DNA from 2 places in the Serratia sp. YWN4 genome. Region 1 is predicted to be linked to the other one. Evidence: predicted binding sites of a transcription regulator. Region 1 holds the regulator's gene; the other holds the start of a gene.

The links. Region 1 encodes LexA, which represses DNA repair genes until DNA is damaged. Its sites were predicted from a motif close to TNCTGTATGTACATACAGNA; they were not measured.
Region 2: the regulator LexA is predicted to act here: its motif matches at 3,566-3,585, upstream of sulA (SOS-induced cell division inhibitor SulA).

The regions. Positions count from the first base shown of each region.
Region 1 covers NZ_CM147696.1:467,982-480,010, forward strand. Annotated here, with positions in the region: gene plsB (glycerol-3-phosphate 1-O-acyltransferase PlsB) at 1-1,784, opposite strand, end outside; gene ACX9GT_RS02235 (diacylglycerol kinase) at 1,933-2,301, shown strand; gene lexA (transcriptional repressor LexA) at 2,430-3,038, shown strand; gene dinF (MATE family efflux transporter DinF) at 3,142-4,488, shown strand; gene zur (zinc uptake transcriptional repressor Zur) at 4,530-5,039, opposite strand; gene ACX9GT_RS02255 (sugar O-acetyltransferase) at 5,295-5,867, shown strand; gene ACX9GT_RS02260 (anti-sigma factor family protein) at 5,873-6,628, opposite strand; gene ACX9GT_RS02265 (RNA polymerase sigma factor) at 6,625-7,074, opposite strand; gene ACX9GT_RS02270 (tetratricopeptide repeat protein) at 7,162-7,689, opposite strand; gene dusA (tRNA dihydrouridine(20/20a) synthase DusA) at 7,884-8,894, shown strand; gene pspG (envelope stress response protein PspG) at 9,053-9,271, shown strand; gene ACX9GT_RS02285 (IS1182 family transposase) at 9,604-11,079, opposite strand; gene ACX9GT_RS02290 (NADPH:quinone reductase) at 11,191-12,029, opposite strand, start outside.
Region 2 covers NZ_CM147696.1:3,277,216-3,289,244, forward strand. Annotated here, with positions in the region: gene ACX9GT_RS15530 (YccF domain-containing protein) at 33-485, shown strand; gene yccS (YccS family putative transporter) at 513-2,648, shown strand; gene ACX9GT_RS15540 (TfoX/Sxy family DNA transformation protein) at 2,645-3,307, opposite strand; gene sulA (SOS-induced cell division inhibitor SulA) at 3,607-4,113, shown strand; gene ompA (porin OmpA) at 4,475-5,560, shown strand; gene matP (macrodomain Ter protein MatP) at 5,633-6,091, opposite strand; gene ACX9GT_RS15560 (AAA family ATPase) at 6,302-8,050, shown strand; gene fabA (bifunctional 3-hydroxydecanoyl-ACP dehydratase/trans-2-decenoyl-ACP isomerase) at 8,118-8,636, shown strand; gene ACX9GT_RS15570 (winged helix-turn-helix transcriptional regulator) at 8,768-9,292, shown strand; gene fabF (beta-ketoacyl-ACP synthase II) at 9,289-10,563, shown strand; gene rmf (ribosome modulation factor) at 10,630-10,797, opposite strand; gene pqiC (membrane integrity-associated transporter subunit PqiC) at 11,067-11,624, opposite strand; gene pqiB (intermembrane transport protein PqiB) at 11,621-12,029, opposite strand, start outside.

The DNA.
Region 1 (12,029 bases):
ATGATGTCACCGATGCTGTCTTTTTCCACCTCGAACTTGTTCATGTTCAACGCGTGATCCAGCAACTGCTCCGGCGTTTGTGCTGGCGCGGTGGCATCGGGCGCATAAGGCGCATTACGCATCAACTGCAAGTAACAATCCAACTGCTCAATCAACTGTTCACGGGTCAGTGCACGCTGGCGCGAGGCCAATAAGGCGGTAACACACAGATTCATGGCGTTGGCCGCCGCCGCATTGTTGATACGCACCATGATCCGGGCAGCCAGATCGTTGACGGCTGGCGTCAGCCAGCTTGGGCGCTGGGCTTCGATCGGATCGATAGACTCGCGCCACTGTGGCACATGGTGATTGAGGTAAGAGGTCAACGACAGAGGTTCGCCAAAGTTGACGTAGCCCTGGCCGAGGTTGCGCAGTTTGCGCAGGCCGCGCAGCATCTGCAACAGGCTCTCTTTCTCTTTGGTTGCACCGCGCAGCTCTTTGGCGTAGGTTCCTACCTCCATCACATGCTCATAACCGATGTAAACCGGCACTAAGGTGATTGGACGAGTCCCGCCGCGCAGCATCGCCTGAATGGTCATCGACAAGGTGCCAGTTTTCGGTTCCAACAAGCGCCCGGTACGAGAACGGCCACCTTCCACAAAATATTCTACCGAATAGCCGCGGGTGAACAGCTCACCAAGATATTCACGGAACACGGTGGAATAGAGCTTGTTACCCTTGAAGGTACGGCGGATAAAGAACGCACCCAAACGGCGGAAAATCGGCCCGGCGGGCCAGAAGTTCAGGTTGATGCCCGCGGCGATATGTGGCGGCACCAGCCCCTGATGGTAAAGCACGTAAGACAGCAACAGATAATCCATGTGGCTGCGGTGGCAGGGCACGTAGACGATCTCGTGGCCGTCTTGCGCCAGTTGGCGCACTCGCTCGGCTTTGGTGACGTTGATGCCCTGATACAACCGGTTCCAGGTCCAGCTCAGCACGCGATCGGAAAGGCGCACGGCTTCATAAGAGAAGTCGGCGGCAATCTCTTCCATCAGCGCGATCGCATTCTGCTGGGCTTTTTCGTGAGTGATCTTTTTGCTGCGCGCTTCGTCTTCGACCGCTTTCTCAATTGCTTTGGAAGCCAGCAATTTGTTGAACAGATCCTGGCGGGCTGGCAGGCTTGGCCCAACGGCGGCCAAGCGCTGACGCGAGAAGTGCATGCGCGCGACACGCGCCAGTTTCTGCGCGATGGTTTTATCAGTACCGTGCTCGGTGGCCATGCGCCGCAGAGAAACGGTATTGGAGAAGCGGACAAAACTGTCACGCCCTAACCACAGTATGGCGAAGAATTTCTGTACGCCATTCAGCAGGCGCAGATGCGGTGTTCCGTGCCCTTCACGCCCCGGCGAGCGGCCGAACATCACTGATACCGGGAGCATCTGAATGTCGAGATCCGGATTGCTGCGGTGCAGATCCAGATAGTCGTGGAACAGTTTTACCGATTCTTCTTTTGGCGTGTAATAGCGGAAGACGCGCGGGCCTTCATGGATAAACACGTGGCTTGGCAGAACGGCGCCGTCGATCTCCAGCGAGTTAAGGGGGTCGGGCAGATCCTGCGCCAGGCACTGGGTGCGCAAGGTGAGCAAATCTGCCTTGGAATTATAAGGTAAAACATACAGAATTGGCCGTGAGGGATCTAACCCTAACTCCGTGACCGGATCCGAAGGGATAACCTTACTTCTTACCAACATTTTCAGTGGTAAATTCAATAGTTTATAATATATTTTACGCCAACCTAACATAACAACATAAAGCCTCTTGTTAGCAATGCGCCGCAAGCATACCAGAAACCAGGTAGCAGATCTGTGGTGTTGGGAATTCCAAAGCCGTTAACGGCTCTGGAAACACATAGGTAAATTATGACTCACCTTAGAGAAAGGTGCTCTTAACATGGCAAATAAAGCAACGGGCCTGACACGCATCATTAAGGCGGCAGGCTATTCATATAAAGGCTTAACCGCAGCCTGGCAGAACGAAGCCGCATTCCGCCAGGAAGCGATCGCGGTCATCGTGGCTATCATACTGGCGATTTGGCTGGATGTGGGTGCGATAGCGCGCATTTTATTGATCGGATCGGTGCTGCTGGTGATGATTGTCGAAATCCTCAACAGCGCGATTGAGGCCATCGTCGATCGCGTAGGGACGGATTACCATGAGCTGTCTGGCCGGGCAAAAGACATGGGATCGGCGGCGGTTTCGCTGACGATTATTCTGGCGCTGTTCGTCTGGGGTTCGGTGCTGTGGCAGCATTTCAGCTGACGTTGAAAAGGGGCGCAATGTTGCGAACCGCTTCGCTAATCCCTGATTTTTATTTATTCTTCGGTTCCCAATCTCGTCTTACCTGTATATACTCACAGCAAGACTGTATAAACAAACAGGGGGGCGGAATGAAAGCACTAACTACCAGACAGCAAGAGGTCTACGACCTGATTCGCGATCATATTGCGCAAACGGGCATGCCACCAACACGTGCCGAGATCGCCATGCGTCTGGGATTCCGTTCGCCTAATGCCGCCGAAGAGCATTTGAAAGCGCTGGCCCGCAAAGGGGTGATTGAAATCATCTCCGGTGCTTCGCGCGGTATCCGTCTGCTGATGGAAGATGAAGAAGGGTTACCTCTGGTTGGCCGCGTTGCTGCCGGTGAACCTTTGCTGGCCGAGCAACACATTGAAGGGCATTACAAAGTTGATCCTTCTTTGTTTAAACCCAACGCTGATTTCCTGCTGCGCGTTAGCGGTATGTCGATGCGTGATATCGGTATCCTCGACGGCGATCTGCTGGCGGTGCATAAAACTCAGGACGTGCGTAACGGCCAAGTGGTGGTTGCACGCATCGAAGATGAAGTGACGGTCAAACGCCTGAAAAAGCATGGCAACATGGTTGAACTGCTGCCGGAAAACAGCGATTTCCAGCCGATCGTGGTCGATCTGCGCGAGCAGAATTTCACTATCGAAGGCTTAGCCGTCGGTGTGATCCGCAACGGCGACTGGATCTAAGCGTTATACCCCTGATTGATATTTCAATTAATAAGAATTATATCGCCCCAACTCTGGGGCGATACCTTTTCTAAACCACCGCACGGCCACGGGACATTTCACTATGCGCCTGATTTCTGCTTTTACCAGCGACACCGATAAAGCGTTGTGGCGCCTGGCGTTGCCGATGATCTTTTCCAATATCACCGTTCCCTTGCTTGGCCTGGTGGATACCGCCGTTATCGGCCATCTCGATAGCCCGACTTATCTCGGCGGGGTTGCCGTGGGCTCAATGGCGACCAGTTTCCTGTTCATGTTGCTACTGTTCCTGCGTATGAGTACCACCGGGCTGGCAGCGCAGGCATTGGGCGCGCAGGATCCGCAACGGCTGGCCAAGGCTTTTATGCAACCGCTGCTATTGGCGCTGGTGGCCGGGGTGGCGATTGTGCTGCTGCGAGCGCCGCTGATCGCACTGGCCCTGCAGATTGTCGGGGGCGATAAAGAAGTCTTGGCGCAGGCGCGGTTGTTTCTGGAGATCCGCTGGTTAAGCGCGCCAGCGGCATTAGCCAATATGGTGCTGCTTGGCTGGCTGTTGGGCGTGCAGTATGTGCGGGCACCGGTGATCTTGCTGATCGTCGGTAACCTGCTGAATATTGTGTTGGATATCTGGCTGGTGATGGGGCTGGGCTGGAATGTGCAGGGCGCCGCGGCTGCGACGGCGATTGCCGAGTATGCCACGCTGTTGCTGGGTCTGTGGCTGTCGTGGCGGGTGTTACGAATGCGCGGGATTACTCTGGCGATGCTGCACCACGCCTGGCGCGGCAATCTGCGCCGTTTGCTGGCGCTCAACCGCGACATCATGCTGCGTTCGTTATTGCTGCAACTGTGTTTTGCCTCGCTGACCATTCTGGGTGCGCGCATGGGTAGTGAAATCGTGGCGGTTAACGCGGTGCTGATGAACCTGCTGACGTTCACCGCTTACGCGCTGGATGGTTTTGCCTATGCGGTTGAAGCACATTCCGGCCATGCCTACGGGGCGCGGGACGATCGCCAACTGCATACAGTATGGCGTGCGGCTTGCAGGCAAGCGTGCCTGGTGGCGCTCGGTTTTGCCCTGATTTATGTGTTTGCCGGGCAGCACATCGTGGCGGCGTTAACCTCGCTGCCCGAATTACGTGCGTTGGCGAATCATTATCTGCCTTGGCAAGTAGTGCTGCCTTTGGTGGGTGTCTGGTGTTATCTGCTGGACGGCATGTTTATCGGCGCGACTCGCGGGGCAGAAATGCGCAACAGCATGGCGGTGGCCGCTGCCGGTTATGGGCTGACGTTATTCACACTGCCGGTATTGGGTAACCATGGTTTATGGTTGGCTCTGATGGTGTTTCTGGCCTTGCGCGGGGCGGCACTGGGTTGGATTTGGCACCGCCACCGGGTGCGCGGCACCTGGTTTCCGGCTAGCTATAACGTCTGAAAATAGATGAGCGCGGCGCTGCGGTATTGCTACCGCACCGCTTATTTCTTCTTGATCACAATACTGTGGTCGTGATCGCAATTATGCTTGTTTTCGCAGGCTTCTACCTCAACGCAGCCAGAACACAGGCCATGGGCTTCAACCACGCTGTGGCGCAGCGCAAATCCTGATTCTGTTGCCAGTTTCTGCAACATTTCTTCCACGCCTTCCGTCGTGCGTTCGGTAACCTGCCCGCAACGATCGCAGATAAACAGCGCAGAGGTGTGCATCGGCTGTTCGAAGTGATGGCACAGCACATAGCTGTTGGCGGATTCGACGCGGTGGATAAATCCCTGTTCTAACAGAAAATCCAGCGCACGGTACACGGTGGGGGGTTTAGCCTGGGGTTCAGCCACACGCAGCAAGTCGAGCAGATCGTAGGCGCTGATGGCACCGGGTTGCTCCGCCATCAGGCGTAACACTTCCAGCCGTTGCGGGGTCAGTCGCACGTTACGCTGCTGACAGAGTCGTTCAGCCTGCGCGAGCAGCTTTTCCTGGTTGGTTGAGTTCATAGCAAATATTCCGGTACGCAAAGAAGCTGATTTTAACATGTTTCAGTGGAATCGCCGAGGGTTGTGCCCTTTTCCCCACATAATGCGGTATTAATCGACAACATCTGGGCGACCATTAGGCTTAAAGTGAGAAGCAGATCACGATTTACCGCTGTTCTACCTGAACAGGCCACTTTTACTGCCTTCTGGGGTAGGTTCTGGCATGGGGGAGCGGTATAACGCGCAGCAAGAACGATACTTCTCAGGAGCTTTAGCATGACAGAAAGAGAAAAATTGCTGCGCGGCGAAGTCTATAACAGCCGTGATGAAGAACTGATTGCCCTGTATCACCGGGCGCGCGGCCTGACCAAACAGCTTGCTGCGCTGGATTCGCATCAGGCCGAAGAGAAGAAAAGCCTGCTGCGTGAACTGTTCTCTGCTTGGGGGGATGAAAGCTGGATCGAATTGCCGTTCTGGTGTGACTACGGCCAACATATCAGCATCGGTAAAAACTGCTTTATCAACGTCAATGCGGTGTTTCTTGACTGCAATACCATTACCATTGGCGATAACACGCTGATCGGCCCGAATGCGCAAATCTACACGCCAAGCCATCCGCTCAAGGCCAGCGAACGCTTTAGCGGCAATCCTGATTTCCCATTTCAAACCTCGGCTAAACCGGTAGTTATCGGCAGTAACGTCTGGATCGGCGGGAACGTGGTGATCCTGCCGGGCGTAACTATCGGCGATGGCACCACCATTGGCGCAGGCAGCGTGGTTACCGAGGATATCCCGGCCAACGTATTGGCGCTGGGGCAGCCGTGCCGGGTGATCCGCGAGCTGGAATAACCGTTTTAGCCTGCCAGCGCTTGCCGTAGTTGTTCGGCAAGCGTGCTCATCTGCTGGGGCGGATTATGACCAATCAGCATAAAGCTGTGATCGCCGCCAGTCCAGAACACCAGGTTCATGCCCATGCGCTGTTCATTCTCTGGTGAATCTTCACCGGGCTGTTGAATAATGCACAAGGCCAGTGGCCCATATTGTTCATCAAGATAGGTCAACTGGGCGATGCGTTTGCCATCGTAGGCCAAGATCCGGGCATTTTTCAGCGTCGCTCCCGGTAATGCCAGCAACTGTGGCAGTAAGGTGATGCCGAGCTGTTCGCCGGTATGTTGCAACTGAGCGGCGAGCTCCTGAGGGGAAGGGGGATTGCCAGCCAGCGTTTCAGACGTATACAGCGCCATGTATTGTGCCACTAGGCCGCGCCAGTTCTCTTCCGGTTGGTTGAAGCGCAGGAAGGCGCGATCGCCTGCTACCCCTAAAGCCAGTAAGCCCATCGCGGCGGCGATCAGCTTGCGGCGGGTGATCCTGGGTGGTGCAGGTTGCAAGAGAGTTTGCAGACCCGCCTGTAGCCGCTTCTTCGGCGCTTCGTCGAGCAGTGGCTGGAAAGCGGCTTTGAACGGCAGGTTACTGCCAGCCAGCCAGGCCAGACGAGCGGCCAGTTCTGGTTCTTTGGTGAGCCGTTGTTCCAGATTATGCCGTTGTGAACGCTCCAACTGGTCATCCAGATAAGCGACCAGCAGTTCGTCAAGATCGCGATGAGCGCTCATGATCGTTCTCCTTTTGACCGCGCAGGTGTGCTTTGCAACGCACCGTCGTTCGCCAGCCTCAGGCGTGCGGCAGCCAGGCGGCTCATGATGGTGCCGACTGGCACACCAAGCATTTCCGCTGCTTCCCGGTAGGAAAGCTCCTCCACATACACCAGAAAGACCGTATTACGCTGGGCCTCTGGCAGCCGATTAACGCGCTGCATCACCTGATTGGCCCAGATCGGATCGTTGTTGCTAGCCGAATCAGCAAATTCATCCGCATCGACAAAGCCTTGCCCCTGGCGAATATGCTGCGCCCGCATTTCATTGAGCCAAATGGAGTGCAGGATCGAGAACAGCCAGCGATCCATGCGCGTACCCACGGTAAACTGTGCGGCACGCTCAAGCGCCCGCACGCAGGTGGCCTGAACCAAATCGTCGGCAAGATCCCGCCGGTGGCAAAGCACCAAACCATAGCGCCACAGGCGGGAAAGGTATTGCCCGATATCGTTGCGGATCGCGTCGTTGCTGATAGCGGCCTCCGGGGTGCAACCTCATGATTCAGGGTGATGGTCGATAGCCGCAGCCAGATCGCGATACTCTTCACAACCGGTTCCGCACAGTGATTTGATCACCGCTAACTGCTGTTTTGCCAGATCCGGGCGGCCTTTAATCATGTAGGCTTCACCCAGATATTCGCGGACTTTCGGGTAGTTCGGATCCAACGCCACTGATTTTAAATAGTAGCTGATACCTTCATCGGTGCGGCCGAGTTTGCGGGTGGCATAACCGCGATAATTCAGCGCTACGGCGGTGTTGGGATCCTGTAACGTGTTGAGGACATCAAGAGCCTCCTGATAATGGCCGCTTTTCGCCAGCATGTAGGCATAGTTAGTTCGATCGCCGTCGCTAAGCATGCTGCTTTTTTCCACCGTGCAGGTTTTGGTTTTACTGTCGTAGATTTGGCCTTTCGGGCAGGTTGGCGTGCTCTGGCTGTTGTCGCCCATGGCATGGGTAAAGCCGGAAAACAACAGAGCGCTGGCGATGGCAGGCAGCAACAGGTTTTTGATGAAACGGTTCATGGTGTGTTCCTCGGTGGGGTAAGGCGTTCTGTGTTATGCCGTTAGGGAGAGAACACCTGTGAACGCCGATTTATTCATTTCTTTTTAGGCAGTTTTCCCAAGACCGCCGATTGTCGTTATAATAGCCGTTTGCGACACTGGCACAGACCGCCGGTTGTTGAACTCCAGACATTTCAGGTAGCCAGTAATTCAGCATGACGACAGACAACCACGCCTCTCAATACGCCGCCAATCGTTTCTCCATCGCGCCAATGCTCGACTGGACCGATCGTCATTGCCGCTACTTTCACCGTCTGCTGACCAAGCAAACGCTGCTGTACACCGAGATGGTGACCACCGGCGCGATTATCCATGGCAAAGGCGACTATCTTGCCTATAGCGAAGAAGAGCATCCGGTGGCGTTGCAACTGGGCGGCAGCGATCCGGCAGCATTAGCGCACTGCGCCAAGCTGGCGGAGCAGCGTGGTTATGATGAGATCAATCTTAACGTCGGTTGCCCGTCCGATCGGGTGCAGAACGGGATGTTTGGTGCCTGCCTGATGGGGCAGGCGACGCTGGTTGCTGACTGTATCAAGGCGATGCGTGATGTGGTTTCGATCCCGGTGACGGTGAAAACCCGCATCGGTATCGACGATCAGGACAGCTATGCTTTTTTGTGTGATTTTATCGGCACGGTTGCCGGGCGCGGTGAGTGCGAGATGTTCACCATTCATGCGCGCAAAGCCTGGCTTTCTGGGCTCAGCCCGAAGGAGAACCGCGAAGTGCCGCCGCTGGACTATCCGCGCGTTTATCAGCTAAAACGTGATTTCCCGCAGCTCACTATCGCGATTAACGGCGGGGTGAAAACGCTGGAAGAGGCGCAACAGCATTTGCAGCATCTGGATGGCGTGATGATGGGCCGCGAGGCGTATCAGAATCCGGATATTCTGGCGCGTGTCGACAGCGAAATTTTTGGCTCTGCGGCCAGTGTGCTCAGCAGCGTGGAGATTATCGAATCGCTGTACCCGTACATCGAACGTGAACTGGCCAACGGGACTTATCTTGGCCATATCACCCGCCATATTCTGGGCCTGTTCCAGGGCGTGCCGGGGGCGCGCCAGTGGCGTCGTCATCTGAGTGAAAACGCCCATAAACCGGGCGCTGATGCCCGAGTGGTTGAGCAGGCGCTAGCTCTGGTGCGCTCACCACGTACCGAAATGGCGTAATCGTTAATTAATTTGACCAAGATTTGGTTTTTTTGACTAAGAGCGCCATAGGCTCTGGCGCTCATCTCCCTGTATTTCAATCAGTTAAATTTCCCGCCAAGTTGGCATGCTTCTTGTAAATAGCAATGTAGACACATTGTTTTGCCAAGGAGCAACCTATGCTAGAACTTTTCTTTATTGTCGGTTTTGTGGTCATGCTGCTGGTAACCGGTATTTCTCTGCTGGGTGTTATCGCGGCGCTGTTCGTGGCTATGGCCTTTATGCTGCTGGGCGGGTTGTTCGCCATGGTGATTAAACTGCTGCCGTGGCTGATTTTGGCGGTGATTGGCGTGTGGCTATACCGTTCAATGCAAAAACCGCAGATACGCCGCTATTAACATTTTTTGCTGATTTATCAGTCAGTCACACTGAAAATTACGTGGCAGTTTGCTTGCACGATGCGGCAGAGATCACACCTTGATGTTTTAGAGATGAATACGGCACGTTAAGCGTATGTTTTACTTTCAGCGGCTGTTAGGATACTTCCCAACAGCAGTGATGCCGATGATTTCATCACCGCGAGAGACAATAATAGTGTTGCTTAAGCAACCCCTCGTGTTTCTTGTGGACTCTGCTCTACCCCTACAAAACGCAGTAACAGAAAGGGTTCCTCGCGGAACCCTTTCAGACTGCTGACTAACCCCACTTCTTCAGGTGGGGTTCTTCTTTTTTAGCGACCGCAGGTCGCGATCGCGATATTTTTCCATAACCCCGTCATTGGCAACTTCTGTTCGCCCAAGGCACCTTTCTGGCCTTCCCAAGACGCTTTCCACCACCGGTAAAGACAATAAAGAAGCGCCAGCAGCGCCATCTTTTTCATATTCTGCGCTGTGGCCGCCAGCAGGCACTGCATCTGCACTTTTGACAGGCCACGGAACCGCGCATATCGATGGCCATGGTGCTGTTTCGCATCCGCGAAGCTTCTCTCCACTGTCTCTTTGCGCCGCGCGTAGATTTTCTTGCCCCATTTCGTCAGCCGTAACCTGTTGGCTTCCTCTTTCGCCTCTTCCCACACATGCCGCGTTATCGTTTTCTGTGCCTTGCTGTTCTGCGTACATTGCTGCCTCTGCTCACACCGCTGGCACACTGCCGGGGGTGAACGGTAATGCCGATAACCGTTACGGTCTGTCGTGCTGTAGACCAGCAACGTGTCTGCCGGGCACACATACACATCACGCTTCTCATCGTACCTGAAGTGCTTTTTCTGGAAGTCATTCTGACCTTTGTGCGGCCGCCGATAGCCGGGAACCAGCGCGATACCCATTTCCTGTGTCAGATGGCACACCGCGGCGGTGAAGTAACCCGCGTCCACGCCCACCGCCACCGGCTCCAGACCGAAGCGCTCTACCTGCCGCTCAAGTCGCCCGATAAAGGGCTGGCTGTCATGGACATTACCCGGTGTCACATGCGTATCCAGGATGATGCCGTGCTTCCCGTCCACCGTGCGGTGGTCCAGATAGAAGAAGCCCTTCGGTTTGTTGTCCCGGTGCATAAAGCCGCTTTCCGGGTCAGTGGTGCTGACTTTGGTGTTCTTAACGGCGACGGCGTTTTCGGGTGTCTTTTTTACGGCGGGCAGCGGCTTTTTTTCGTGCTTCTTCCTGTCGGCCTCTACAGCAGCATCAAGCTGCTCCAGATATTCACTGATGCCCACCGGACGTTCTTCATTCACCGCTCTGCGAGGGTTGGCGTCGGCTTTCAAGTGCGTGCTGTCAGTGTAAAGAACACGCCCGTTGGCCATGCCGCGGCTGAGAGCCTGTTCCACGATGTGGTCAAAAATCTGCTGGAAGACGTCGCTGTGGTTGAAGCGGCGGAGGCGGTTCTGGCTCAGGGTCGAGGCGTCAGGGACTTTTTCGGTGAGGGCCATACGCAGGAACCAGCGATAAGCGACATTGACCTGTATTTCCTTGACCAGACGGCGCTCGCTGGGGATACCGAAGAGATAACCCAGCAGCATCATTTTAATCAGGCGAACGGGGTCAATAGCGGGTCTGCCGTTATCAGGACAATAGAGATGAGCAACGGCATCGCGGATAAATTCAAAATCGATGGCGGCATCGATTTGGCGAACCAGATGGTCTTCAGGGACCAACTCATCCAGGGTGATGGTTTCAAACTGATATTGCTGGGGAGAGGGTGTTTTGAGCATGGCAGTCAGTCCATTTTTTGCACTGACCTTATTAGATCAAAGTCCTGGCCTCACGGCCAGGACTTTGTCATCAATCTGAAAGGGTTCCTCGCGGAACCCTTTTCTTTTGTTTTAACGCCCTGGAATCAACAGGCAAGAGCCGCTGGTTTTGCGGCTTTCCAGCACCTGATGAGCCCGTTGTGCCTCTGCCAGCGCAAATTTCTGTTCTTCCTTCACCTCGATCTTGATCGCACCGCTGCCGATCAAGGAGAACAGTTCATTACTGGCAAACTGCAACTCCTGACGGTTGGTGATATAGCCGTAGAGCGAAGGGCGGGTAACATACAGCGAACCTTTCTGGTTCAACAACCCCAGATCGACCCCGGTCACCGGGCCGGAGGCATTACCGAAGCTGACCATCAATCCGCGGCGTTTTAGGCTGTTCAGGGAATCCTGCCAGGTGCTTTTACCGACGGAATCGTACACCACGCCGACTTTTTCGCCGTTGGTCAGTTCCGCTACGCGCTGGGCAATGTTTTCCTGATGGTAGTTGATAGTGGCCCAAGCTCCGGCGCGCTTGGCCAGTTCCGCCTTTTCATCAGAGCCTACACTGCCGATCAGTCTGGCACCCAAGGCTTTGGCCCACTGGCAGGCGATCAGCCCAACGCCACCGGCGGCGGCATGGAACAGGAAGACTTCACCGGGCTGGATCTCATAGGTCTGGCGCAGCAGATAGTGCACGGTCAGGCCCTTGAGGAAGGCGGCGGCACCTTGTTCAAAGCTCAGGTTATCCGGCAGGATCGCCAGCCTTTCCAGCGGGATGTTGTGGATCTCGCTGTAAGCGCCGAGTGCAGACTGAGCATAAACCACGCGATCGCCCGGTTTCAGCGCGCTGACGCCCGCTCCGACTTTGATCACCACCCCGGCAGCTTCAGTGCCCAGGCCACTCGGCAAGGTGGCCGGTGGATACA
Region 2 (12,029 bases), 2.7 Mb from region 1:
GGTTTATCCACTATTAGAGCAGAATGTCGCCTATGCGTACCGTATTGAATATTCTTAATTTCGTGTTGGGTGGTTTCTTCACAACTCTTGGTTGGTTGATTGCCACCCTCTTTAGCATAGTGCTGATCTTTACTCTGCCACTGACCCGCTCCTGCTGGGAGATCACCAAGCTATCTTTCCTGCCATTCGGTAACGAAGCCATTCACGTAGATGAATTATACCCAGAGAAGAGCAATGCGCTGCTTGCCGCCAGTGGTTCGTTGCTGAATATCGTCTGGCTGGTGCTGTTTGGCTGGTGGTTGTGCCTGTCGCACATCGCTGCCGGAATTGCACAGTGTATTACCATTATCGGTATCCCGGTTGGTATTACCAATTTCAAGATTGCAGCCATCGCACTGTGGCCCGTTGGGCGACGCGTCGTTTCTGTTGAAATGGCCCAACTGGCGCGGGCAGAAAACGCACGGCGTCAGTACCAGAAACGTTAATTTTTTCTCCGATTTAAGGAGTTTTTTGTGCTCTCTTTTGCACCAGCCATAAGGCGTTATACCTATAACAGCAATCTGCTTTACAATCTGCGGATCTTTATTGCCTTGGCGGGTGCTGCGGCGGTGCCCTGGTGGCTGGGAGTGCCGACCCTAACCATTCCGCTGACGCTGGGCGTTGTGGCTGCCGCGTTAACCGATCTGGACGACAGATTAGCCGGGAGACTGCGCAACCTGCTGATTACGCTGGTGTGCTTTTTTCTTGCTTCGGCATCCATTGAACTGCTGTTTCCCTATCCTTGGTGGTTCGCTCTTGGGCTGACGACTTCAACCTGCGGATTTATCCTGCTGGGCGCGCTAGGGCAGCGTTATGCCACCATTGCTTTTGGTGCGTTATTGATCGCCGTTTACACCATGCTGGGTACTTCGATGTATGACGCCTGGTATCAGCAACCCACACTGCTGATTATCGGTGCCATCTGGTACAACCTGCTGACGTTGATCGGCCATCTGTTGTACCCGATCAAACCATTGCAGGAAAGCCTGGCCCGCAGCTACGAACAATTGGCGAACTATCTGGATGCCAAGGCCAACCTGTTCGATCCGGATGCCGAACACGATACGGATTTGCCCTGGATGGATGTCGCCATGGCCAACAGCACGTTGGTTTCGACGCTCAACCAAACTAAAGCCTCTTTGCTTACCCGCCTGAAGGGCGATCGCGGCCAACGCGGCACCCGCAGGACGTTGCACTACTATTTTGTGGCACAAGATATTCATGAGCGTGCCAGTTCCTCTCATGTGCAATATCAGACACTGAGCCAACAATTCCGCCACAGCGATATTCTGTTCCGTTTCCAGCGTTTGCTCACCATGCAGGCTCGCGCCTGTCGGCAGTTGGCGCAATCGATCCTGCTACGGCAGAAATATCTTCATAACCCGCGCTTTGAACCGGCATTCACCCGTATAGAAGAAGCGCTGGCCCAGGTTGCGATCACCGCAGAAAACCGTGAACTGACCAGAGCACTCTCACACCTGTTGAAAAACCTGCGGGCTATTGATGCACAATTGGCCAATATTGAGTCAGAACAGGCACTGGCTAATGAACAGGCGGAAGAGAACAGTCTTTCCGACGACCGGCTCACTGGCTGGAGCGATATTCGTCTGCGTATCAGCCGCCACCTGACGCCCCAGTCGGCCCTACTGCGCCATGCCGTTCGCATGTCAGTCGTGCTATGCGCAGGCTACGCTTTTATCCAGATTGCCAATCTACAGCACGGTTACTGGATCCTACTGACTAGCCTGTTTGTCTGCCAGCCAAACTACAACGCCACCCGCCGACGCCTGGCATTACGTATCATCGGGACGCTGGCGGGTATTTTGCTTGGCCTGCCGATTTTATACTTTGTCCCCTCCCTTGAAGGGCAAATGATTCTGATCGTCATTTCCGGTGTGCTGTTTTTTGCGTTCCGTACCGTGCAATATGCTCATGCCACGATGTTTATCACCCTGCTGGTTCTGCTGTGCTTTAACCTGCTGGGTGAAGGATTCGAAGTGGCAGCTCCGCGCGTTTACGACACCCTATTAGGTTGCGCTATCGCCTGGGCTGCGGTGAGTTTTATCTGGCCAGACTGGAAGTTCCGCCAGTTGCCTGCGGTAGTGCGCAAGACGCTTAATGCCAACTGCCGCTATCTGGACGCTATTATGGTGCAATATCATCAGGGCAAGGATAACGGCTTGCCTTATCGCATCGCCCGCCGGGATGCGCATAACAGCGATGCAGAACTGGCCTCGGTGATTTCCAACATGTCTGCGGACCCCAAAGCGGACAAAGCCATTCAGGATGCGGCTTTCCGGTTGTTGTGCCTTAACCACACACTGCTGAGCTATATCTCAGCACTCGGAGCACACCGCAAGCGCCTGAACAATTCCGCCGTGCTGGATTTGCTAAATGATGCCGTATGTTATGTTGATGGCGCATTGCACCACGATGCACAAGACCATCAACGTATCATGCAAGCTCTGGAGACGCTCTCCGCACGTATCGAGCAGTTAACGCCTGAACCAGAAAGTGAAGAACAACTGGTGTTGCAACAAATTGGATTAGTGCTTGAACTGCTCCCAGAACTGACGGCACTCAACGCACAGATCGGTAAAGCAGATTAATTATTTAAGGGCCAAGTGCCCGATTTTTTTTCCAAACGCGGCTTCAGACAAGGAAGCTGCATGGTTTCTTCGAACCACTCGGTCAACTCTTCCTTCTGAGAGGCAGGCAATGCGGCATGATGATACCCCGCCAGTGCTCCAGCCAGTGATATCAACACCTTAATGCCAAGACCTTGTTGTTGCTGCAACAGTTTGAGATAGCAGCGTTTGGCACCTAATAAACGCAATTCATAAATGCTCTGTATGCCAGCCCGCCATAGTAAGCGCTCCATAGCTACATCAATGTTCGGTAAATCTTTTAACCTGCCATTGCTGCGGGTTTTCACCGTAATCTCTTTACGTGTTTCACACACCGCCTGCCAGGCGAGCGCGAACAGCTCCTGACTTTCCTGCCATAAGGATTCATCCACCCAATAGTAGCGCATGGTCACTGGCGCCCCGCGTTTTAGATACGTCATATTCACCATCCCACGCCCACGAAATGTTGATTCCAGGCTCTCGGTAGCACGTAAATACAATTCTCCCTCTGCAATGACGGCAAACATCATGCCATCGGCCAGTAAGCCATATCCGCCAAATTGCGAACGTGTAGTAATTTTTCCTAATGCAGCAAAGCAGACTTTTGCCTGTGCGATCCTTCCTGCAGATCTGCCTTTCATTAAAACCTCCTTAAGTGAGCGATGATCTATACCCGCCGTATCTCAATATACTGGGATGTTACTTCTTACCCGTATTTCGAAATCCATTAGGTATAAACATTCGTTACATCAATGAAATAAACGTAACGGGAACAACTAATTAGGGAAAATACGCATTATCCCCTTCGGTGCCAATCACAAAATCGAGGTGTATAAAAAAGAATCGCAAATATGCGAGGCGTCACGAAAATTTGAGTTGATCTTCTGTTTTGATAGCTATACTGTACATACATACAGTAACACTACGGGCGGGATACTTCATGCGTACTCAATCACTCTATCAACCCCATTTCAGCCATACTTCTTTTGCGGTTAACCAGACTGCAGAAACGCCTCACAACGGTAAGGTCAATGGACTCATCAGTGAACTTGTTTACAACGAACACCAACCCGTTGTGGCGCAACTCCTTGTGCCATTGCTACAACAACTGGGTATGCAGTCACGCTGGTTATTGTGGCTGATCCCACAACAGAAGCTCAGCAAGCAATGGTTACAGCAAGCCCGGTTGCCTGTCGATAAAGTGGTGCAACTGAGCCAGATCAGCCCAATGGATACCGTCGACGCCATGGAGAAAGCATTGCTGACCGGTAATTACAGTGTCGTGCTGGGATGGTTGCCGGAACTGACCGAAGAAGATCGCCTGAAGTTGAGCCGGGCAGCAGAATTGGGGAACGCTTATGGGTTCATAATGCACCCACAGCGGGATGTGGATACCTCACACGGACACTGTTCTACGCTAAAAATTCACTCTTCTTTGTATCATTAAGTAAATTTAGGATTTTTCCCACCGTTATTTGCCTCTACTGAGGGAACTCACATGGGATCATGCACAAAGCGAGGTTGGCTGGGGTTTCACATCAATAATTGTGCAAAAATCAGCCGCGTCTTTTATTGAAATATGTTAGCGAATATGTCTAATTCCATGTTTTTTTTTAGAGCTTTATCACATCACACTTGTAACTTTCGCGCCACGTTGTAGACTTTACATCGCCAAGGTTGCTCTATTAAGGTCAGAAAAACTGGCAGAGTAACAAACGAGGGTACAAACCTGGGCGAATGAATTTAAACCAAGGGCTTAAAACAGCTTTAAAGCTCATTGCCTATTTGGATGATAACGAGGCGCAAAAATGAAAAAGACAGCTATCGCATTAGCAGTGGCACTGGCAGGTTTCGCTACCGTAGCGCAAGCCGCCCCAAAAGATAACACCTGGTACACTGGCGCAAAACTGGGCTGGTCCAAGTATTATGACACTGGGTTCGACGGTAATGGCTTTGACAGCACTATCGGTAATGGTCCAACCCACAGAACTCAACTGGGTACAGGCGCGTTTGTAGGTTATCAAGCGAACCAATACCTGGGTTTTGAAATGGGTTATGACTGGCTTGGCCGCATGCCTTACAAAGGCAGCGTGAACAATGGTGCTTTCAAAGCTCAAGGCATTCAGTTGGCAACCAAGCTGAGCTACCCAATCATGAACGATCTGGACATCTACACTCGTCTGGGTGGTATGGTTTGGCGTGCAGATTCTACCGCTTATTACGGTGCAACTGGTGATCGTATCAGTGCTCACGATACTGGTGTTTCTCCTCTGGCAGCAGTGGGTCTTGAATACGCTCTGACCCAGAACTGGGCTACCCGCCTGGATTACCAGTGGACTAACAACATCGGTGACAAAGGTACCGTTGGTGCTCGTCCAGATAACGCCCTGCTGAGCGTTGGTGTTTCTTACCGTTTCGGCCAGGATGAAGTTGCTGCTCCAGTAATCGCTCCGGCTCCGGCTCCAGCCCCAGTTGTTGAAACCAAGAAATTCACCCTGTCTTCTGGTGTTCTGTTCAACTTCGGCAAATCGACTCTGAAGCCAGAAGGTCAACACGCTCTGGATGAACTGTATAGCCAACTGAGCTCTCTGGATCCGAAAGACGGTTCTGTAGTCGTTGTCGGCTTTACTGACGCAGTAGGTTCTGCTGAGTCTAACCTGCGTCTGTCTGAGCAACGTGCACGCAGCGTTGTGGATTACCTGGTTTCTAAAGGTATCCCAGCAGACAAGATCACCGCTCGTGGTATGGGCAAAGCTAACCCAGTTACCGGTGACACCTGTGGTTACCGCTCTGGCCGTGCTACCCCAGCACAGATTGCCTGCTTGGCTCCAGATCGTCGCGTAGAGATCGAAGTTAAAGGCATCAAAGAAGTTGTATCTCAGCCTCAGGGCTAAGTTACCTCTCCTTAGTGGAAAACCCCGCATTGCGGGGTTTTTTTTCGACATTTTTGCCTGACAAGGAATCCGTTAATCGTCGTCTTTACCAAGAATCGCTTTCAGATCCTGTTTCAGCGATGACATCTGGCTGGCATATTTTTCTTTTCGCTCCGCATCTTCAATTAATTGAACGACGGTTTCCGACAGCGTCACCCCACGCCTGCGGGCCAACGCGGCCAACCGTTGCCAAACCAAGAACTCCAGATCGATAGATTTCTTGCGCGTATGTTGATGTTCTGCATTAAAATGACGCTTGCGCCGAGCACGGATGGTTTGCTTCATCCGGTTATCCAACACCGGATTCATATGCACATCAATCCACGCCAGTACTTTTACCGGCTCATTTTCCAGCTCCAACAGTTCATCAATTGCTTCCTGAGCAACGCTGGTTTCAATGTAGCGGGTGATTAACTCACCTTCCCGGTGTTTTTTTACCAGGTACTTCCATTTCCAACCGCTCTCCAGATTTTCCAGTTGCTGATATTTCATCATGAACTCTTCTGTGACCGTGTAACTTCTATTAAGCATAACAGCTTTACGCCGATTTTCCTCGGCTATTAGAACTACTTTTAGACTGTTTTTTACACAGTAATCGTGTGATGTCAAACTCCCAGACATCAACAACCACTCTGCATCTATCAAGCTGGCGTTATTCTTGTATAATCGCCCTTTCCCTTTTTAATGATTGCATCTAACACTTTGACCAATAACCGACTTGAATGGCAATCCTTGTTGCCTGTTGCCACGCCTTATCAGGCGATATTTGATTCCGCCGCTCAACTGGCACCCGCAACCTTTTCTGCCATCCAGCCTCGTTTGGATAATGCGTTGACGCTGTTCCTGCACCCGCTGTCGCAACCGCGCTTTATGCTGCTGAAAGCACAAGAAACGCGTGAGTATCTGGCGTTGATTGCTCAAGCGGCAGAAAAGTTGCAGCCACAGAATACTGTTAAAGGCAGTCACTATGTGATCGATGCCAACAAGATCAGTGTGGAGCCAGCGGTTCGCGGTGATGAGCCCTTTGCGGCTGGCGGAGCCTGCGTTTATCAGGAATGGATCGAGCCTGAACAACTGTTTGGCTGCGTTAGAATGCACAATGGTGAAATCACCTTGCAGCCTGGTCTTATCCATCAGGCCAACGGCGGCGTGCTGATTCTGTCGGTGCGTTCATTGCTGGCACAACCCTTGCTGTGGCTGCGTTTGAAGCAGATGATCATTCAACGCCAATTCCAATGGTTTACCCCGGATGAAACCCGGCCGCTGCCCGTTTCTATTCCCCCGATGCCGCTGGAGTTACGTCTGATCGTGCTCGGCGATCGCCACGGTTTGGCTGATTTCCATGACATCGAGCCCGAACTGTGTGAACAGGCTATCTATGGTGAATATGAAGACGATCTTCAGCTTACCGAAGCCGATGATATGGTGCAGTGGTGCAGCTACATCAACGCGGTAATTGCTGAACAGCAGTTACCTCCGTTGGCGGCAGACGCCTGGCAGCCTCTGATGGTCCAAGCTGTGCGTTATACCGGCGATCAGGGCAACCTGCCACTATCACCGTTGTGGGTTAGCCAGCAGCTCTCTGAGGCGGCCCTGTATGCCGAAGAAGAACAGATCGGTGCAAAAGCGTTGGAAGCAGCGCTAAATTCTCGCGAATGGCGTGAAAGTTATCTCGCAGAACGCATGCAGGATGAGATCGAACTTGGCCAAATCATGATCGAAACCGAAGGCGAGGTCATCGGCCAGATCAATGGCCTATCGGTACTGGATTATCCAGGCCATCCGCGCAGCTTTGGTGAGCCTTCACGTATCAGCTGCGTGGTGCATCTCGGCGATGGTGAGTTCACCGACGTTGAGCGTAAAGCCGAATTGGGGGGCAATCTCCATGCCAAGGGCATGATGATCATGCAGGCCTTCCTGATCTCTGAACTGGATCTTGATCAGCAACAGCCCTTCTCCGCATCCATTGTCTTCGAGCAGTCCTATGGCGAAGTGGATGGCGACAGTGCTTCGCTGGCAGAACTCTGCGCATTGGTCAGCGCCTTGTCACAACAGCCGATCACTCAGCAAATCGCCGTAACCGGCTCTGTTGACCAATTTGGTAACGTGCAGCCGATCGGCGGAGTCAATGAAAAGATCGAAGGCTTCTTTGAAGTCTGTCTGCGTCGTGGCCTGACGGGTAAACAAGGTGTTATTCTGCCCGCAAGCAACGTACGCAATCTTTGCCTGCGCCAAGATGTTATCAACGCCGTGCGCGAGGAACAATTCCACCTGTGGGCAGTGGACAGCGTCGCGGAAGCCCTGCCATTATTAACCGGATACCCCTACGCCGATGAGCAGCAGCCAAGTTTACTGGCCGCTATTCAGGAGCGGATTGCACAGGTAAATCAACAGGAACGTCGCCAGTTGCCATGGCCATTGCGTTGGCTCAACTGGTTCAACCACGGCTGATCGGACTTGTTCAGCGTACACGTGTTAGCTAATCTGCGTTCTTCATTAAAATAAGGCTTACTGAAACATGGTAGATAAACGCGAATCCTATACGAAAGAAGACCTCGAAGCCTCTGGCCGCGGTGAACTGTTTGGTGCCGGTGGCCCACCATTGCCAGCAGGTAACATGTTGATGATGGACCGCGTGGTCAAAATGACCGAAGACGGCGGTAGCCACAATAAAGGTTATGTAGAAGCTGAGCTCGATATCAATCCGGATCTATGGTTCTTTGGCTGCCACTTTATCGGCGATCCGGTGATGCCGGGTTGCCTGGGCCTTGACGCCATGTGGCAGTTGGTCGGTTTCTACCTCGGCTGGCTGGGTGGCGAAGGTAAAGGCCGCGCGCTCGGCGTGGGCGAAGTGAAATTCGCTGGGCAGATATTACCGACCGCCAAAAAAGTCACCTATCGAATCAACTTCAAACGCGTTATCACTCGCAAACTGATTATGGGTGTTGCCGATGGTGAAGTTCTGGTTGATGGCGAAGTGATCTACACCGCCAGCGATCTGAAAGTGGGCCTGTTCAAGGACGCTGCTGCATTCTAAGCACCATTACGGCGGTCTTTCCTGGCCGCCGTCTATTTTCCCGGTTGTTACGTTATTGCATGCTGTGAAGCTGGCTTGGTTAACGATTAATTAGTGACTACAATAAATGTAGTAATTAGAAAGGGAATGTGATGAAAAAAATCAGTTTCGAAAGTACCCCGTGCCCAATTGCCCGCTCTCTAGGCCGCGTGGGGGAATGGTGGAGCATCCTGATACTGCGGGACGCTTTTCACGGTCTGTCTAAATTTGATGAATTTCAGCAAAGTTTGGGGCTATCCCCTACGCTGCTGACCCGCCGGCTTAAATTTCTGGTGGAGAGCGGTATTTTGCACAAGCAGCAGTATCAAGCGCGCCCGGTACGTTATGAGTATCTGTTGACCGAACGCGGCAAAGACTTCTTCCCGGTGTTGGTTACGTTGTTTCACTGGGGCAACACGCATCTGGCGGATGATGGTATCGCCGCAGAATTGGTGGATCGCCGCAGCGGCAAACCGATACAGCCACAGCTGATTGATACCATGTCTCAACAACCCGTCACTTTGCAACACGTCACGCTGGCACCGGGCCCGGCAGCCGGGGAAGGCATGCGTTTACGCGCCTCACGGATGCAGCAACACTCCGCTTTACTCACCGAATCGTCCAAGGAGTCATTATGAGCAGTCATCGTATCGTTATCACCGGGATGGGAGCGGTCTCTCCTCTGGGCTGCGGCGTGGAAGCCATCTGGCGGCGCTTGCTGGCTGGCCAATCGGGTATCAGCCCATTGCCAGAACCGATGGTAGCGGATCTACCGGTTAAAATCGGTGGTCAGATCCCCACTTTGGCGCAGGATGCCGAAGCTGGCTTCAATCCAGATCTCTCCGTGGCACCGAAAGACCAAAAGAAAATGGATCGCTTTATTCTGCTGGCCATGGCGGCCGCTGACGAAGCCATTCATCAGGCTGGATGGGTAGCCGATACCGACGATAAACAAGAGCGCACCGCTACGGTCATTGCCTCCGGTATCGGCGGGTTCCCGGCTATCGCCCACGCGGTGCGTACTACCGACAGCCGTGGGGCAAAGCGCCTTTCACCTTTTACCATCCCCTCATTTCTGGTCAATCTGGCGGCCGGGCACGTGTCCATCAAACATCACTTCAAAGGGCCGATCGGCGCACCGGTCACCGCCTGTGCCGCTGGTGTACAAGCCATTGGTGATGCGGTACGCCTGCTGCGTAATGGCGAAGCAGATATCGCGCTGTGCGGCGGCGCCGAGGCCGCCATTGATACCGTCAGCCTGGGGGGTTTTGCTGCCGCGCGCGCCATGTCAACAACGCCAGCAGAAGAGGCCACTCGCGCTTCACGGCCATTCGACAGTGCCCGTAATGGTTTCGTGATGGGTGAAGGTGCCGGTATGTTGGTGATCGAAACGCTAGAACATGCTCTGGCGCGCGGTGCCAAACCGCTGGCCGAAATTGTTGGTTATGGCACCAGTGCGGATGCCTATCACATGACCTCCGGTGCTGAAGATGGCGACGGGGCTTATCGGGCCATGAAGATCGCCTTGAAGCAGGCAAATGTCACACCGGGGCAGGTACAGCATCTGAATGCCCATGCCACATCGACACCGGTTGGCGATCTGGGTGAAATCAATGCCATTAAGCACCTGTTTGGCACTGATGGCGGTATTGCGATCGCCTCCACCAAATCGGCTACCGGCCATTTGCTGGGCGCGGCCGGTGGTTTGGAGACCATCTTTACCGCTTTGGCGCTGCGCGATCAAATCGCTCCAGCCACCTTGAATCTGGATAACCCGGATCCTGCCGCTGCTGGCCTGCATTTAGTGGCAAACCAGGCAGAACCGATGGCAATGACCTATGCGCTATCTAACGGCTTCGGTTTTGGTGGGGTAAATGCGAGTATTTTGCTGAAACGCTGGCAGGAATAATTTTATACCAGAAACGAAAACCTCCGCCTTGGCGGAGGTTGTTCCTTCTTCACAACAGGGAGCCGCTTAAGCGGTCACAGCCCTGTCCTCCATGGCTTGTCGCCACCCTCCCAGCCAGTTAGCCCGTGCATCTAAAGATTGGTAAGGGCAAAGTTCTCTTGAACGCCCCGCAATACCTGCTTGATAACCACGCGATTGAGCCCGCTCCAGACGATCTCGTTTCTGTCTCTTCATGCCTCGTTTCCCTCATCGTTGTCTGGTGGAAAGAAAACAATGGCCACTTTTTGCGCAGCCACCTTTAATGAATAGCTCCAAATGGCGGGAAGATCAATGTGCCAATTTCACACCAATGTCATATTTGTGAGCTACGCCCAGAGAATCCGCTAAGTGGCTGATAAGCCGAGGTTGACAATAACCGCATGAAAAACAATAAAAAAATCCCGACAAAGCGTTTTGATACTCCTTGCCGGGATAGGTTTAGACGATTTTAGTAAAAATTATAATTAAAAACGTGCGGCCTGGGTCGCGATAACCTGCGCTTCCTGCAACCATCCCTGTGCCAAAGTGCGGATCAGCGCGTCATAGCCATCTTCCCCTTGCTTCAACTCCAGGCTGAACGGCCGTTTAATCAGCTGACCTTGATGATTCAGCACCCACTCACCACGAATGATCGCTTTGCCATCATAGCGGCCATGGAAGCCGCTCACCGTCACGTTAAGCACATCCTGATCGCTGCTCATCGGCTGCGATGACACCACCCAACCCGGCAGCGCACCGCTAAGATTGGTCACCAGAGTCTGCTGCAATTGCTGATCCAACGGGCTGGCCCACAGGTTGTTTTGCGCAATCACATACTGCACGTCGTTGGTTTGATAGACCACACCGCTCTGCGCCAGAAAATCTGCCACATTGACATGCTCCAACCAAAGCTGGCGTGATGCCGGGGCTTCACTCACCTGTGTTGTTGCTCCTAAAGCAGGCAACTGGTAATAAGTCTTGCTTGGCGTGCTGCTACAGGCGCTGAGCAACAGCGCCAGAGCTACCGGAATCCATTTCATCATTTTTTGGCCTTCTTCGGCTGAGGATCATCACTACCCGCGGCTTCAAACACCAGGGCGTTGCTCTTTTCATTCAGGGTACGCAGCACCGGTTGCAGTTCACGCAGCACCTGATCGAGGCGTTGCATATCACCTACCATCTTGTTGTAGGCCGGTGAGCCAGGCTGAACCCCTTTCATACTGCGATTGAGTTCCTGCAGCGTCTTTTGCATGTCCGCAGGCAGTGCCTTCATCTCTTTGCTTGAGATGATGTCGTTCAGCGACTGCATGGTTTTTTGCGTTTCCTGCATGGTTTTCTGGCTTTCGGCCAGCGTTTTGGTCGCTTCGTTGACCATCGGCGTCAACGGCATCGCATTGATCTTATCCAGCGTCTGCATCAGTTTCTGCTGGATCTGCGCCAAGCCAGCG